2 regions of the Dactylosporangium sp. NPDC000244 genome follow, and region 2 is predicted to be linked to the other one. Evidence: riboswitches for the same ligand, from Rfam matches in the RefSeq annotation. Region 2 holds a riboswitch; the other holds the start of a gene.
What was found. A riboswitch is a leader RNA that binds a small molecule or an ion and turns the genes downstream of it on or off. The one in region 2 is predicted to bind cyclic di-AMP.
Positions count from the first base shown of each region.

Region 1 (7,432 bases), on a different contig from region 2:
CCCGACCTGCGCCGGCGGCGGCGGTCGCTGCCGGTGGCCGCGGCGATCGCGGCCGGGGCCGACGAGCTGGCCGCGCTCTTCGAGGGCCGGGCCCGGCTCAGCGACGCGGACGTGGAGCGCGCCGCGAAGACGATCGAGCAGTCGGGCGCCCGCGACTGGTGCCGGCGTCAGGCCGAGGAGCTGCTCTCCCAGGCGCTGCTCGCGCTCGACCTCGCGTCACCCTCCCCCACGGCCGTCGCCGAGCTCGTCGCGCTGGCCCGCCGCGCGACCGCCACCCCACGCTGAGCCCGACTGCGACTCCACACCGAGCGCAACCGCCGCTCGGCGCCGAGCGCAACCGCCACTCGGCGCCGAGCGCAACCGCCGCTGCGCGCCGGAGCGCAACCGCCGCTGCGCGCTGAACGCGACCGCCGCTGCCTGCTGAGACCCGCCGGCCCGCCGCAACAAAACACCTGGCACACGGAATCTTCGGTTCCGGCGAACCGGGGCGAGGCCCGCGTACGCCTAAGGGGTGAAGCGGGGAGGCAGCGACCATGGCGAATGCCGTCGAGCAAGAGTTTCACGAGTTCGTGCGGGTGCGGCTGCCCGGGCTGCGGCGGGCGGCGTACCTGCTCTGCGGCGACTGGACGCGCGGGGACGACATCGTGCAGCGCGCGCTGACCGACGTCTACGTGCGCTGGCGGAGGGTCCGGCGGGCCGAGAACATCGACGCGTACGTGCGCACAGTCCTGGTGCACCGGTTCATCGACGAGCGGCGGCGCGGCTGGTCCGCGCGCGTGTCGCTCGTGGACCGGGTGCCGGAGCGGCCCGCCGAGGACGTCGCACTGCAGGGCATCCCCGCCGGGCTCGAGCTGCGGCAGGCGATGGCGCGGCTGCCCGACCGGCAGCGGGCGGTACTGGTGCTGCGGTTCTTTTATGACATGTCCGTCGAGCAGACGGCGCTGGCAATGCGCTGCGCGCCCGGCACGGTCAAGAGTCAGACCTCGGCGGCGCTCGCCACGATGCGGCGGCTGCTCGAGGACACCACCGAGCACGCGGGGAGGGCACGGTGAACGACTGGGAGGAGGGCCTGCGGGTCCTCATGCGCGACGGCGGCGCGGCCCCGGCCTCGCGCGTCGACCTGGGGCGGGTGGTGACCGATGGGCGGCGCCGGCGGCGGGCCGCGAGCGGGGCGGTGGCCGCGGCGGTGCTGGCGCTGGTCGCCGGGGCGGCCGTCGCGCTGCCGGGGTGGCCGGGGGGCGAGCCGGTGCCCGGCGCGTCCGGGGCGGCGGACGCGTCAGACGCGGGGGCCGGGGTCGGCGGGTTCGATCCGGTGCTGGTCCTGCGGCTGCGGCCGGGCTGGCTGCCGGACGGGGTCGCGGCCGACCCGAACCCGTCGCTGTGGGCGGCGCGGCAGTCCGAGCGGTACGCCGACCAGCCCGCGACCACCGACTTCACGATCTCGCTCTACGCGCCCGGGTTCGTGCCGCGCTTCCTCGACCCGGCCACGAAGGCGGACGAGCCGGCGATGCTCCTCGAACCCGCGGACTCCCTCGGCGGGCGTCCGGCGCAGTGGTACAGCGAACAGGCCCACCCCCAGCGCAGCGGGCTGCTGTGGCAGTGGGCGCCGGACGCGTACGCCAGCGTGGAGGGGATCACGCCCGGCTCGGCGGCGCAGGACCGGGCCGTGTGGCGCCACGTCGCCGAACAGCTCGTCACGAACGCGCGCCGGCCGGTGCCCGTGCCGGGATACGTCACGGACACGCCGGCCGGCATGGCGCTGATCGGCATGGACCGGGTCTTCGACCGCACCCGGCAGCGGTGGGCCACGGTGCTGGTCCTCAACCGCTACGCGTACGTGCCGCCGCCCGAGGGCCGGCCCCGGCCCGGCATCGAGGTCACGTTGACGCCGGGCGGAACCGCCGGCACGGTACACCTGGCCGACCACGAGGACGAGTGGACCATCGATCCCGTTCGCTGAGCGGCTCAGGCGATCGCGGCGACGACCTCCGCGGCCCGGCCGGCGTGCTTCTGGTACGCCCCCGGGTACGCGGAGCGCTGCACCGCCTGGGCCGCGGCCGTGACGCTCATGCTCTGCCAGCCCGACACCCGGGCGAGCGCCGAGTAGAACAGCGCGGCCGAGTGCGCCGGGTTCATGAGCTCGGGCACGCTGCCCCAGCCCTGGCTCGCGCGCTGCTGGAACAGCCCGACCGAGTCGTGGTCGGTCGAGACGGCGTCGTGCGGCAGCTTCATCGAGGACGGGACGGCCGGGCTGGCGACGTTGTAGAGGTCGCTCTCCTGCATCGCGGTGGCGACCGCCACGACGAGCCCCTTCTCGGGCACGCCCTGGGCGCGGCCCTGCCGGACGATCGCGGCCGCGTTGTTCATCTGGGTCTGGTTCAGCCCGGCGACCGGCCGCGGCAGGGCGGGCGGGGGCGGGGGGACGGGGGCGGGCGCGTCGGAGAGTGCGGCCTGCCCGTCGAGCGAGGACAGCACGAGCGAGGTGTCCTCGGTGTACAGCGGCGCGGGTGCGGCGGGCGCGGCGACCGGCGGGCGTGGCGCGCCGGCGGAGGCGGAGTGGCCGGCCGAGCCGGACGCGAGCAGGGTGGCGGACAGGACGACGGCGGACACGGCCACGGGCTTGACGGCCAGCAGTGATCGGCGGTGGCGCGGCTGGAATTGGCGCGGTAAAGGTTTCAGCAAGATCATTCCTCAGACGGATGCGGGCGCACGCCATCGGCACGATCCCGTGGTGCGAAAGGGATCGCGCGGCGGCGAGGCGAACGGTCAGCGGGTGGACACGGGCCAGGTCAGGTCCTGGCGATCACCCGTCCGAGGGAAAGACGACACAGGGCGTCGACGAGCACGAGAAGTTCTCCTTCCGGTGCCGCCTACCGGGTTAGCTGACGGGTTCGGACGGGAGGATTCGCCCTACCGTGACTCGGTCACGGATACACCCCAAGGACTGCGATGGGTCCCCGGCTCGCGACACCGAAGTGAGCGTCGCGACTCGACGGCGCCTGCCCGGTGGCCCCGCATTTTCGGGGCGCGTCGCCCGTGGCAGACCACCCGACAGTAACGGGGACTTCAGGACTCGGCCAGCCACAGCAACGGGATCCCACCCGGCGCACCGGAACGCTCACCGTGCGCTGTCACACGATCGGTCATCCCGCGCCCGTGCCGAGCGCCCTTGACCTGGTACATCGCCCGATCCGCCAGGCGCAGGGCGGCCCCGGCATCGAGCACCGTGTCATCGATCACGGCCGCCCCGACGCTGACCCGCACCCGCAGCACGTGCCCGTCGTGCACCACCGGCGCCGAGACGGCCCGCTCGACCCGGTCGACGAGCGCGGCCAGGCCGGCCGCGTCGGTGCCGGGCAGGTCGGTGGCGAGCACCACGAACTCGTCGCCGCCGAGGCGGGCCACGGTGTCGCCGGGCCGGACGAGCGCGCACAGCCGCTGGGCCACGGCGACGAGCACCGCGTCCCCGGCGTCGTGACCGAGCGTGTCGTTGACCGTCTTGAAGTCGTCGAGGTCGCAGAAGAGCAGCGCCCCGACACCGTGCCCGGACCGGGCCCGGCGGACCGCGGCGGCGAGCGGCGCGGCCAGCGCGTCGCGGTTGGCCAGGCCCGTGAGCGGGTCCCGGGACGCCCGGCGTACCAGGTCGGCCTCGGCCGCCTTGCGCTCGGTGATGTCCTGGACCTGCAGGATGCCGAAGGCGGGCGGACCGGCCACGATGGACAGCGTCGTGGCGACCCAGATCACCGTGCCGTCGCCGCGCACGCAGCGGATCTCGTAGTCGCGCACCTGGGTGCCCTTGCCCGTGGTCGCGACGGCGAAGGCGAGCCGGGCCAGGTCGAGGTCGTCCGGGTGCATGAGGTCGGCGATGCGCAGCTCGAGCAGCTCCGCCTCGGTGCGGCCGAGCAGCTCGCACAGGGCGGGGTTGACGCGGGTCATCCGGGCCTGGGTGGCGCCGTCGAGGCCGAGCATGCACATGCCCGTACCAGCGCCCGTGAAGGCCAGCCGGAAGGCCTCCTCACTGGCGGCGAGGTGACGGCGCTCCCGCTGCAGGGCCTCGACCAGATTGGCGTTGTTGATCGCGATGCCGGCCTGCGCGGCGAGCATCTCCAGCAGCTCGCGCTGCGGCGGCCCGGGCCGTCGGCCGTCGGTGGGCAGGTCGACGCCGAGGATGCCGACCAGCTCGCCGTCGGGCGCCCGCAGCGGGGCGAACAGGGCGTCGAGCGGGTGCCAGCGCTCCTCCTCGGGCACGTCCTCGAAGCCGGGCGCGGCGTCGGGCACCCAGGAGTGGATGTGATCGCTGTGCCGCTCGTGCGGGAGGTACCGCAGCTGCCCCCACGCCTCCGTGCGCCCGAGGTACTCGTCGAGCTCCGCCGCCGGGTACCGCGTCCCGAGCAGCGTCGCGCGCGCCTCCTCCGAGCCGGCCAGCGCGATCGCCTCGTACTCGCCCTCCGGGTGCAGGTAGTTGACCACGGCGACGGCGAACCCGGTCCCGTCGACGACGGCGTCCACGATGAGCTGCAGGGTCTCGGCCAGCGTGGTGCCGGTGTTGATGCGGCCCGTGATGCGGTACACCGAGCGGATCGCGTCCATCGCCGCGTCTCGATCACGCATCGCTCGCCTACCCGCATCCGGCCGACCTTGCATCCTTACATCGACGCATCAAACCGGATCTGAAGTAAACCCTTTCGGCGTCACGAGATTGCCGCGGGCAGTCGCAGAGCCCCCGCGGCGCGCCGGGCCTCGCGGGTCATCGCGGCGATCATCAGGCCTTTGCCCGGCAGGTACGGCAGCATGCGGATGCTCAGGTTCTGCAGCTTCACGGCCAGCTCGGACTTCGGCGCGAAGCCGCGGGCCGGGGCGAGCGCGGCCTTGTGGTTGGCGTCGACGAAGCCGCGCATCTGACGGTCATATGCGGGCAGATCGTGCAGATTCGCCGCGAGCACGTACGCCCCCACGAGCGCCATGCCGGTGCCCTGGCCCGTCAGCGAGGAGGGCGCGTAGCCGGCGTCGCCCACCAGCGCGACCCGACCGGCCGTCCAGCCGGGCATCCTGACCTGGGCGTTCGGGGCCACGTACAGGTCCGGAGCGGCCCGCATCAGCTCGAGCAGCCGCGGCACGACCCAGCCCGAGCCCTGAAACGCGGTCTCGATGGCGCTCAGGCGCTCGGCGCGGTCGCGGGAGGGCATCGGGCCGCCGTACAGCAGCGTCACCTTCACCGTTTCCGAGCCCTTGTCGGTCTTGACGCTGACGACGCGGCCCGGCATCGAGTGCACCAGCTGCCAGCGCTCGATGCCCAGCTCGTTCGGGGCCGTGAAGACCGCACTGCTGCTGCCGAGGTGGTGCAGGTACTGCCGCGACGGCCCGAACACGAGCTCCCGGACGCGCGAGTGGATGCCGTCCGCCCCGATGATGTAGTCGAACCGCCGGGGCGGGGCGTGACGGAACGTGACCCGATCCCCGGCGATCTCCTCGATCGTGTCGCCGAAGATCCACTCGACGCCCGCGGGGACCTCGGCGTGCAGCAGCCGGGTGAGATCGCCCTTCATGATCTCGATGTCGGCGGGGTCGAGCACCCCGAAACCGAGCGGCAGCGTGGCGATGCGTTTGCCGGCGGCGTCGACGAAGCTCGTGCCTTCGGTGTCGGTACCGTGCGCACGGGCCTTCGCCGCCACTCCCATGCGCTCGGCGACCTCGAGCGCGACGCCGCGGATGTCGATCGCGTACCCGCCCGTGCGGATCGCCGGCGCCCGCTCGACCACCGTCACCGCGCACCCCCGCCGGGCCAGCAGCGCGGCGGCGGCATTGCCGGCGACGCTCGCGCCGGAGATCAGAACCCGTGTCATGCGTACACCGTACGAACACCGCCACGGGGCGCTCAACGACGCGTGCACGGCGGTAGGGTGTGCACTAGTGCCCCCCTACCTGAGGATCGTCGCCCGGATTCGGGCCGCCATCGCCGCGGGCGACCTGCGTCCAGGCGACCGCGTGCCCTCGACGCGCGAGCTGATGCGGACGTACGGGGTGGCCATGGCGACCGCGACCAAGGCGCTGACCGCGCTGCGGCAGGAGGGCCTGGTCGAGCCGCAGCCGGGCATCGGCACCGTGGTGGCGCGCCGCCCTCGCTCCCCCGCGGCGGGTCCGGCGGCGGACTCCGACCGCCTCGTCTCGACCGCGATCCGGCTGGCCGACACCGACGGGCTGGCCGCGCTGTCGATGCGGCGGCTGGCGGCCGCGCTCGGGATACCGACGATGACGCTGTACCGGCACGTCACGAACAAGGAGGAGCTGCTGCTGCTCATGACGGACGCGGCCTTCGGCGAGGCGCCGCTGCCGGACTCCGCCGGTCGGGCCGCGGGCTGGCGGGCTCACTTGACGATCTCGGCGCGGTTGCAGTGGGGGGTGTACCGCCGCCATCCGTGGGTCGCGGAGGTCATGTCGTTCACGCGTCCCCCGATGGCCATGCGGGCGATGGCGCACACGGAGTGGTGCCTGGCCGCGCTGGAACGGGCGGGCCTGGCGCTGCCGGTGGCCATGCACGCCACGATGATGCTGGCCAACCACGTTCGCGGTACCGCGGTGAACCTGGAGTGGGAGGCGAACGCGGAACAGGACACGGGCGTGGACAACGTGGAGTGGTTCACGGCCCAGGAGGCACGCTTCGCCCAAATCACCGCAACGGGCGCGTTTCCGGCTTTTTCCCGACTTGCCGCCCTCGGCCCGGATGCGGTGGACTACGAGCTGGATGCGCTGTTCGAGTTCGGCTTGGCACGCTTGCTGGACGGCCTGTCGGCGCTGGTGGACGCCTTGCCCCACCGCCCGTGAGGCGCTTCGCGCGCCGCTCGGCGCGACCGGCTTCGCTCGGCGCGACCCGCTTCGCGCGCCGCCCGGCGCAACCGGCTTCGCTCGGCGCGACCCGCTTCGCGCGCCGCCCGGCGCGACCGCGTGCGTAGGGTTGAATCATGAAGATCCCGACCGTAACCCTGAACTCCGGCCACGAGATGCCGGTCGTCGGCTACGGCACCTACCCCCTCCAGGGCCGCCCAGCCACCGAAGCCATCCTCGCCGCCATAGCGTCGGGCTACCGCCTGCTCGACACCGCCGCGTCCTACGGCAACGAGGACGCCGTCGGCGCCGCCGTGCGTGAATCCGGCCTCGGCCGGGCCGACCTCTTCATCACCACCAAGCTCCGCGGCGCCGACCAGGGCCGCGGCTCCACCCGCGCCGCGCTCGAAGCCTCGCTCGAGCGCCTCGGCCTGGACCACGTAGACCTGTACCTCATCCACTGGCCCCTGCCGGCCGTCGGCCGCTACGTGGACTCGTACGCCGAGATGGCCGAGCTGCACCGCGAGGGCCTCATCCGCTCGCTCGGCGTCTCCAACTTCCTCCCCGAGCACATCGACGCCGTGGTCGCCGCGACCGGCATCGTCCCCGC
Region 1 is NZ_JBEPEH010000035.1:16,146-23,577, forward strand. It holds gene ABT369_RS40525 (polyprenyl synthetase family protein) at 1-285, shown strand, start outside; gene ABT369_RS40530 (SigE family RNA polymerase sigma factor) at 534-1,052, shown strand; gene ABT369_RS40535 (hypothetical protein) at 1,049-1,960, shown strand; gene ABT369_RS40540 (hypothetical protein) at 1,966-2,610, opposite strand; cyclic di-AMP (ydaO/yuaA leader) riboswitch at 2,853-2,992, opposite strand; gene ABT369_RS40545 (diguanylate cyclase domain-containing protein) at 3,067-4,611, opposite strand; gene ABT369_RS40550 (FAD-dependent monooxygenase) at 4,692-5,843, opposite strand; gene ABT369_RS40555 (TetR/AcrR family transcriptional regulator C-terminal domain-containing protein) at 5,911-6,822, shown strand; gene ABT369_RS40560 (aldo/keto reductase) at 6,960-7,432, shown strand, end outside.
Region 1: linked by a shared signal. The riboswitch ahead of ABT369_RS40540 (hypothetical protein) and the one ahead of ABT369_RS19715 (coiled-coil domain-containing protein) in region 2 are both predicted to bind cyclic di-AMP.

Region 2 (7,432 bases):
GCTGCCCGGCTCCGGCAAGGACCACTGGGTCGCGGCCAACCGGCCCGGCGTGCCCGTGGTGAGCCTCGACGACCTGCGCGACGAGCTGGGCGTGCGCCCCACGCAGGACCAGGGGCCGGTGGTGGCCGCGGCGTACGCGCGCGCGAAGGAGCACCTGCGCGCCGGCTCCCCGTACGTCTGGAACGCCACGAATGTGACCCGCGCGCTGCGGTCGCGGGCCATCGGGGTGGCCGCGGACTACGGCGCGCGGGTCGAGGTGGTCGGCGTCGAGGCCCCGCCGGCCGTCGTGCACCGGCGCAACCGGGCGCGGGACCGGGTCGTGCCGCCGGCCGTGATCGACCGGATGGCCGGGCGCTGGGAGCCGCCCGACCCGACCGAGGCCCACTCGGTCCGCTTGATCAGCAATGTCTAGCCGCGGGTGGCGGACCGCTGGCGCTGCATCGCGAGGGCCTGCAGGGCCGACGAGCGGATCAGCAGGAGCGGGTTGAGCGGCTCGTTGGCGGCGATCGTGCGCGCGTAGGGGCGGTTGTTCGTGGCCCAGCCGTCGTGGATGTCGTACTCGATCGACAGCGACCCGTTGCTCGACATCTGGTAGTCCAGCAGCACGCCGGGGCCGAGCGAGCGGGTCGCGATCTCGCCGGCCATGTGCGGGATCGGCGAGAAGAAGAACGCGACCTTCGGGATCGGCTGGAACAGGTCCACGTCGATCAGGTCGAAGACGCCCATCGGCTGGTACATCCCGTGCGAGTCGTGGATGCAGAGCCCGGCGCCGAGCTCGATCCGGCCCGTGTTGTCGATCTCCATGTGCCCGGCCGGGCCGCCCGGGGTCACGATGCCGGCGCCGTCGTTGCCCGAGACGGTCAGCACGCTGCCCAGCGGGGCCGGGTAGTTGTGGGTGGCGACGATCTTGGTGCTGGGCGCGTGCGGGGTCTGGCGGGTGGTGTACATCGAGTACGTCTCGTTCCACGTGATCTCGAGGTGCCGCTCGAGGTAGTGGGCGGAGAGCCAGATCGTCGGAGCGCCGCTCGCCGAGGTGGCGATCGCGTGGAGCCCGAAGAGCGCGAAGTGGTGGTCGCGCAGCTGGTCGATCGTGGCCTCGTTCATGTCGATCGTGAGTTTGTGCTGCTCCACGCTGTCCTCCTGGGTCGGTGCGGCTCTGGAGACAGTGTGGGGCGGACAGGTTGCACGATCGGGGCAATCAGTGAAAATCCCTCACGATCGCCTGGGCCGCCTGGCGCAGCTCGCGCTCGTCGGGCAGCCAGGCGTCGGCGATGTCGGGGTGCAGGCTCGCGCGCGCGATCTCGAGGAGCCGGTGGCTCACCTGCTCCACGGACTCGCCGTGGTAGTCGTGCTCGATGACTTCGGCGGCGCGTTGCAGCGCCGACGACAGCTGCGCCTCCAGCGGCTCCTGCAGCCGCTGGACGGCGGGGTCGGCGTGGGCCGGGTCGATGGTGACGTGCAGTTCCTGCATGGCCGTGGTACTGCCCTTTTGCCGCACATTTCATGCAGGCACAGGTCAGGCGGCCACCGTACGGATGACCGCGCCGGGCCGGCGCAGGGCGTGGATCGCGCGCAGTGTCTTGGAGCCCTCGGCCGGATAGGTCGCCCGGACCTGCGCCAGCGCCCACGCCATGCGGGCGACGGCGGTCTCCGGGTGGTCGCCGAACTCGCTCGCGACCCGGGCCGCGCAACCCTGCACGCCCATGCGGCGCAGCGTCGCCGCGATCGCCGTGCGGATCTCGCCGCGCGCCGGGGTCTGCGAGCCCTGCAGATCCGAGGCGAACAGCGCCTCGGCCCGAACGGCCTCGAATGTGGTAGCCATCTCGCACCTCCTGTGCGCTGTCAGTGTGTTCCTGATGACATTCACGCTAGAAGTGCCGCGGCGGTTCGGGCTCACGGTTTCATGCCACCGTCGCCTATTGGTCACGTTGGGTTGATCGGCTAGCCGGGTGCAGGGGTGGCAGGCGTATGGCAGGGTGGGACAGTGTCCCTGACCCCCAGCTCTCCGACCAGCGCGCCGCTGCCGCTGCACCGGGCGGCGCGCATCGAGGACGCGTTTCACGGCGTCCTGGAGCGGCGGCTGCGCCGGCGGGGCTGGAAGGTCGCCGTCACCGCATACACCGGCTACGGCTCGGCCGCGACCGACACCCGGCCGGGCTGGGTGCGGGTCCTCGGCCGGGTGCTGCTGGCCCGCATCGACCCGAAGCCCGGCAAGCGGCTGAAGAAGCTGCGCGGCTGGCGCTCGTTCACCGCCGTGTCGGTCAGCAACGCGCTCGTGCGCATCGAGGTCGGCGGGCGCACCAGCGAGGTGCGCTGCGACCGGGGCGGGTTCGTCGACTTCGTGGTCGAGGCCGACCTGGCCCCCGGGTGGGGCACGGTGACGCTGCAGTGTGAGGACAGCGCCCCCGTCGAGGCGCCGATCCGGATCATCGACCCCGTCGCCACCCGCTTCGGGATCGTCTCCGACGTGGACGACACGGTCATGATCACCACGCTGCCGCGGCCGCTGCTGGCCGCGTGGAACACCTTCGTGCTCGATGAGCACGCCCGGGCATCGGTACCGGGGATGGCGGTGCTGTACGAGCGGCTGGTCAATGCCAACCCGGGCGCGCCGGTCTTCTACCTGTCCACCGGTGCCTGGAACGTGGCGGCGACCCTCACGCGGTTCCTGTCCCGGCACCTCTACCCGGCCGGGCCGCTGCTGCTCACCGACTGGGGACCCCAGCCGGACCGGTTCTTCCGCAGCGGCCAGGCGCACAAGCAGGCCACGCTGTCGCGGCTCGCCCAGGAGTTCCCCGACATCCAGTGGCTGCTCGTCGGCGACGACGGCCAGCATGACCCGGAGATCTACGCCGAGTTCGCCGCGGAGCACCCGGACAGCATCGCCGCGGTCGCGATCCGGCACCTCTCGCCCACGCAGGCGGTGCTGGCCGGCGCGTTCCCGGGCGTGGCCGGCAGCCCGCGGCGCTTCCCGCCCAACGACCGGCGCTGGCTGAGCGCCCCGGACGGTGCCGGCCTGTGGCGCCTGCTGCGGGACACCGAGATCCTCTAGTGCTTTCTCGCCGCCGTTGAGCTCATCGGCGCGCCGACCTTCTCGATCAGGTCGTGCAGCACCTGCTCGGACTGGTCGTGCGGGACCTGGCAGGTGCCCGCGGCGAGGTGGCCGCCGCCGCCGTACCGCAGCATGACCGACCCGATGTCCGTCGGGGACGTGCGGTCCAGGATCGACTTGCCGACCGCGAAGACCGTGTTGAGCTTCTGCTTGCCCCAGATGACGTGGATCGAGACGCGGGCCTCGGGGAAGAGCGCGTACACCATGAAGCGGTTCCCGGCGTAGATCGTCTCCTCGTCGCGCAGGTCGACCACGACCACGTCGCCGTGCATGTGCGACACCCGGCGCAGCTGGTCCACGAAGAGGTCCTGCTGCTCCCGGAACAGCTCGGCCCGCTCGGCCACGTCCGGCAGGGCCAGGATCTCCTCGACGTCCTGGTGGTCGATGCACGCGTCGATGAGCTGCATCATGAGCTGGTAGTTGGAGATCCGGAACTGGCGGAAGCGGCCCAGCCCGGTGCGGCTGTCCATCAGGAAGTTCAGCAGCGTCCAGCCGGTCGGCTGCAGGATCTCGGTGATGTCGTACTGCGCGGAGTCCGCCCGGTCCACAGCGACCATGAGCTCGTCGGAGACGTGCGGGAAGCGCTCGGCGCCGCCGTAGTGGTCGTAGATCACCCGGGCCGCCGACGGGGCATCCGCGTCGATGACGTGGTTGGTCGCCTGCCCATGCTGGAGTTTGGCGGCGCGCAAGGTCTCGGAGTGATGGTGGTCGAAGACCAGGTGGGCGCCGGGGGCGTACGGCAGGTTGGTGAGGATGTCCGTCGGCCCGACCTCCACCGCGCCGTCCTGCACGTCCTTCGGGTGCACGAACGTGATGTCGCCGATGAGGTCGAGGTGCCGCAGCAGGACCGCGCAGACCAGTCCGTCGAAGTCGCTGCGGGTCACGAGACGGTACTTCACTGCTATTCCCCCTGCGACGGAAACGGCCGGTCGACGGTTGCCCCATCGGCCGGCCGGTCGCGCGTCTGAGGATTACAGGATCGACAGGTGCACGTGATTCGTGTGGTCACTGGAGGGATCGCCGGCGACGCCGCTGTAATGGTGCCAGCCCACGGCCGGGGTCCAGATCTCCTTGAACCAGATGACGTACATGACGCCGAGCTGGTTCGCGTTCTTCACAAAGTACGCGGCCAGCGTGCTGCCGTAGACGAAGTCGTCACCGGAGGCCACGCCACCGAATCCGCTCTTCGTCTGGACCGAGAAGTCGCAGGCCCGGCCCTTGGGGTGCTCGTACGGCCCGCTCGGGCGGAAGCACGCGACGAACCGCTTGAAGCCGTCCTTCTGCGCCTCCTGCATCGCGTGGAGCATGCGCGGGGTGATGCAGCCGGTGGTCGTGGGGTCCTTGACGCTGCACGACTCCTTCGGCAGGCCGCCGCTGGACGTGCGCGGCACCGGGTCGGCGCTCGGCAGGTTGGCGGTGACGAAGCCCTTGCTCGGCCCGCCGGCCAGCTTCAGGGCGGTCTCCGCGTCCTTCTTCTTCTGCTCCATCGTCTGCACCTGCTGCTGCTGCGCGGCGACCTCGTCCTCGAGCGCCTTCTTCTGCGCGGCCTGGCTCTCCTTGAGCCCCTTGAGCTCGTGCAGCAGGTTGTCGTTGTGGTGGGCGATCTGGTTGATGGTGTCGGCCCGCTCGGCGAAGCTGTCAGGGGTGCCGGCGTCCATCAGCGCGGCGAACGTCGTCAGCGGGCCGGTGCGGTAGGCCGCGACGGCGATGGCGGCCACCTGCTCCTGGACCGTGGCCAGCTGGGCCTCGGTCGCCTGCAGCTGCGCGGTGAGCTCGCCCTGCCGCTTGACGGAGGCGTCGAACTTCTCCTTCGCCTCGGACCACGCGCGGGTGCTGTCCTCGAGCACGGACCCGAGGGTCGGGTTCGCGCTGGCCCCCTCGTCGCCGGTGTCGCCGCCGGGCTCGGCCGCGGCGGGCGTGGCGGCGAGCCCCCCGACTACCAGAGCCGCCAGCAGCGCGACGATCATGCGCCGGTAGGGATGTCGCGATGACATCTGGTTCGTTGTTCCTTCCGTCGGCCGCCGACCGAGTTAGCTGACGGGTTCGGGACGGAACGATCCCTACCGCCCCTCCGATCGGAGGAAGGGCGGACTCACCCCAACGTAACGGTGGGTCCCCGGCTCGCCACGTGCGGCGATTGGGCGGCAGCCCCGCCCGGCGCCGGGGGCGGCGCCTGCTGGACGTGACCGTGGGTCACTGTACCCAGGGCGCTTCTTTTGCGCACCGCACCGTTTGTGCGGAGATCTTTATGACCAGCGATAAGTGACGCAGATCACTCGCGGTGGCCGGGCCTCAAGGCAACCGTAAATATTCTTCATAAAAAGATGACGTTCGCTCCTCCGAGCCGAAGTGCCTGGTCATATGGGCTGGTCAATCGGCTGGTTCAGAAGGAGTGATCAACGGTGTCGAGAGTGCGCCTGCTGGCGATGCTCGCCGCGGTGACCATCGCGGGCGGGGTGGTCGCGGTGTTCAACATGCTGCCCGCCTCGGCCGCGTCGTGCAGCCCCGCGTGGCAGTCCTCGGCGGTCTACACCGGAGGCGCGACGGTCTCCCGCAACGGCCACAACTACCTCGCCAAGTGGTGGACGCAGAACGAGGCGCCGCCCGGGACCACCGGGGTGTGGCAGGACCAGGGCTCGTGCGGCGCCGGCGGCGGCACGCCGACGACCAAGCCGCCCCAGACCGGCTCGGCCGGCGGCTGCAGCTTCCCGGCCTGGGTGCAGGGCCGCAACTACGTGACCGGCGACATCGTGAAGTTCACGGACGGCAAGTTCTACATCGCCGAGCACGACAACCCCGGCTACAGCCCCGTGATCAGCACCTGGTTCTGGGACCCGTACACCTGCTCGGGCACCGGCGGCGGTGGCGGCGGCACGACTCCGCCTCCCTCCAACGGCTCCTTCGTGGTCAGCGAGGCCCAGTTCAACCAGATGTTCCCGGGCCGGAACTCCTTCTACACCTACTCGGGCCTGGTGGCGGCGCTGTCGGCGTACCCCGGCTTCGCGAAGACCGGCTCGGACGCCGTGCGCAAGCAGGAGGCGGCCGCGTTCCTGGCCAACGTGAACCACGAGACCGGCGGCCTGGTGTACGTCGTGGAGCAGAACACCGCGAACTACTCGCACTACTGCGACACGAGCCAGTCCTACGGCTGCCCGGCCGGCCAGTCGGCGTACTACGGCCGCGGCCCGATCCAGCTGTCGTGGAACTTCAACTACAAGGCCGCGGGCGACGCGCTCGGCATCGACCTGCTGCACAACCCGAACCTCGTGCAGACCGATTCCGCCGTCGCCTGGAAGACCGCCCTCTGGTACTGGAACACCCAGAGCGGCCCCGGCACCATGACCCCGCACAACGCGATGGTCAACGGAGCCGGCTTCGGCGAGACGATCCGGAGCATCAACGGCAGCCTGGAGTGCGGCGGCCGCAACCCGGCGCAGGTCCAGAGCCGCGTGGCGGCGTACCAGCGCTTCGTGTCGATCCTGGGCGTGGGAACCGGGGCCGGCTCGCTGTCCTGCTGATCTTTCTCCCTCCGAACCCGGCGGCGGCCCTCCCATGGGGTGTGGGAGGCCGCCGCCGGGCGTTTTCGCGCCCGGGCGCGCCGCTCGGGAAACGCGCGCGAAGTCGAGGGGGCGGGCAGGGTACCCTGTTGGGCGCGGGCTGCTAGCTCAATGGCAGAGCTGCGGACTTTTAATCGTCGGGAATCACGGCTTCGCGCCGAATCCTACTGCGATTACCTGCACAAACCGGTGGCTTGACTATCCACTGTGGACTCGAATTGCTCCTAGGTTGCTCGGCTGTTCGAGTGGCTATTCGTCGCTCCCATCGCGTGCATCATCGGTATTTCAGGAGCCTTCCGTACCGACCGATGCGCCGGTGAGTCTCGCGGGCTGGATTGGCTGTGGCGCCTGACAGCAGCGAGACCTTCCGGGCGCACGGAAAGCGCTCAATGGCGTGCGCCCGGTATGAATTCAGTCTTCGGCACGCGTGGGGCGCTCTCGAACCAGCTGTAGCGTGAGCTCGGTGCGGGAACACACGCCGAGATCGGTGTCGCTGAGATCGCGATGGATGCTGGGCCGATCCGCAGCGCGGGCGGCGCGTCGATGGCGAGCTCGAAGGGGCCGCGGCGTAGGTTCTGCGTGGCGGCAGGCTCGGCGACGATGACCTGTGCGGTCTTGTCTGTTCGTAGCCTGCGCTTCCAGTCGGATCCCGTGCGGCATACACGCCGCCAGCCTGTGATTGGGTCGTACGAACGGCTGCTGCCGTCCGAGCGTGGACAAGGTATGAAGGTCGATGTGGATTCTGCCGAGGAGTTGGCCCAAA
Region 2 is NZ_JBEPEH010000013.1:49,055-56,486, reverse strand. It holds gene ABT369_RS19745 (AAA family ATPase) at 1-412, shown strand, start outside; gene ABT369_RS19740 (hypothetical protein) at 409-1,131, opposite strand; gene ABT369_RS19735 (hypothetical protein) at 1,199-1,471, opposite strand; gene ABT369_RS19730 (hypothetical protein) at 1,517-1,822, opposite strand; gene ABT369_RS19725 (App1 family protein phosphatidate phosphatase) at 1,991-3,052, shown strand; gene ABT369_RS19720 (exopolyphosphatase) at 3,049-4,011, opposite strand; gene ABT369_RS19715 (coiled-coil domain-containing protein) at 4,084-5,106, opposite strand; cyclic di-AMP (ydaO/yuaA leader) riboswitch at 5,116-5,266, opposite strand; gene ABT369_RS19710 (glycoside hydrolase family 19 protein) at 5,515-6,630, shown strand; gene ABT369_RS19705 (trypco2 family protein) at 7,393-7,432, shown strand, end outside.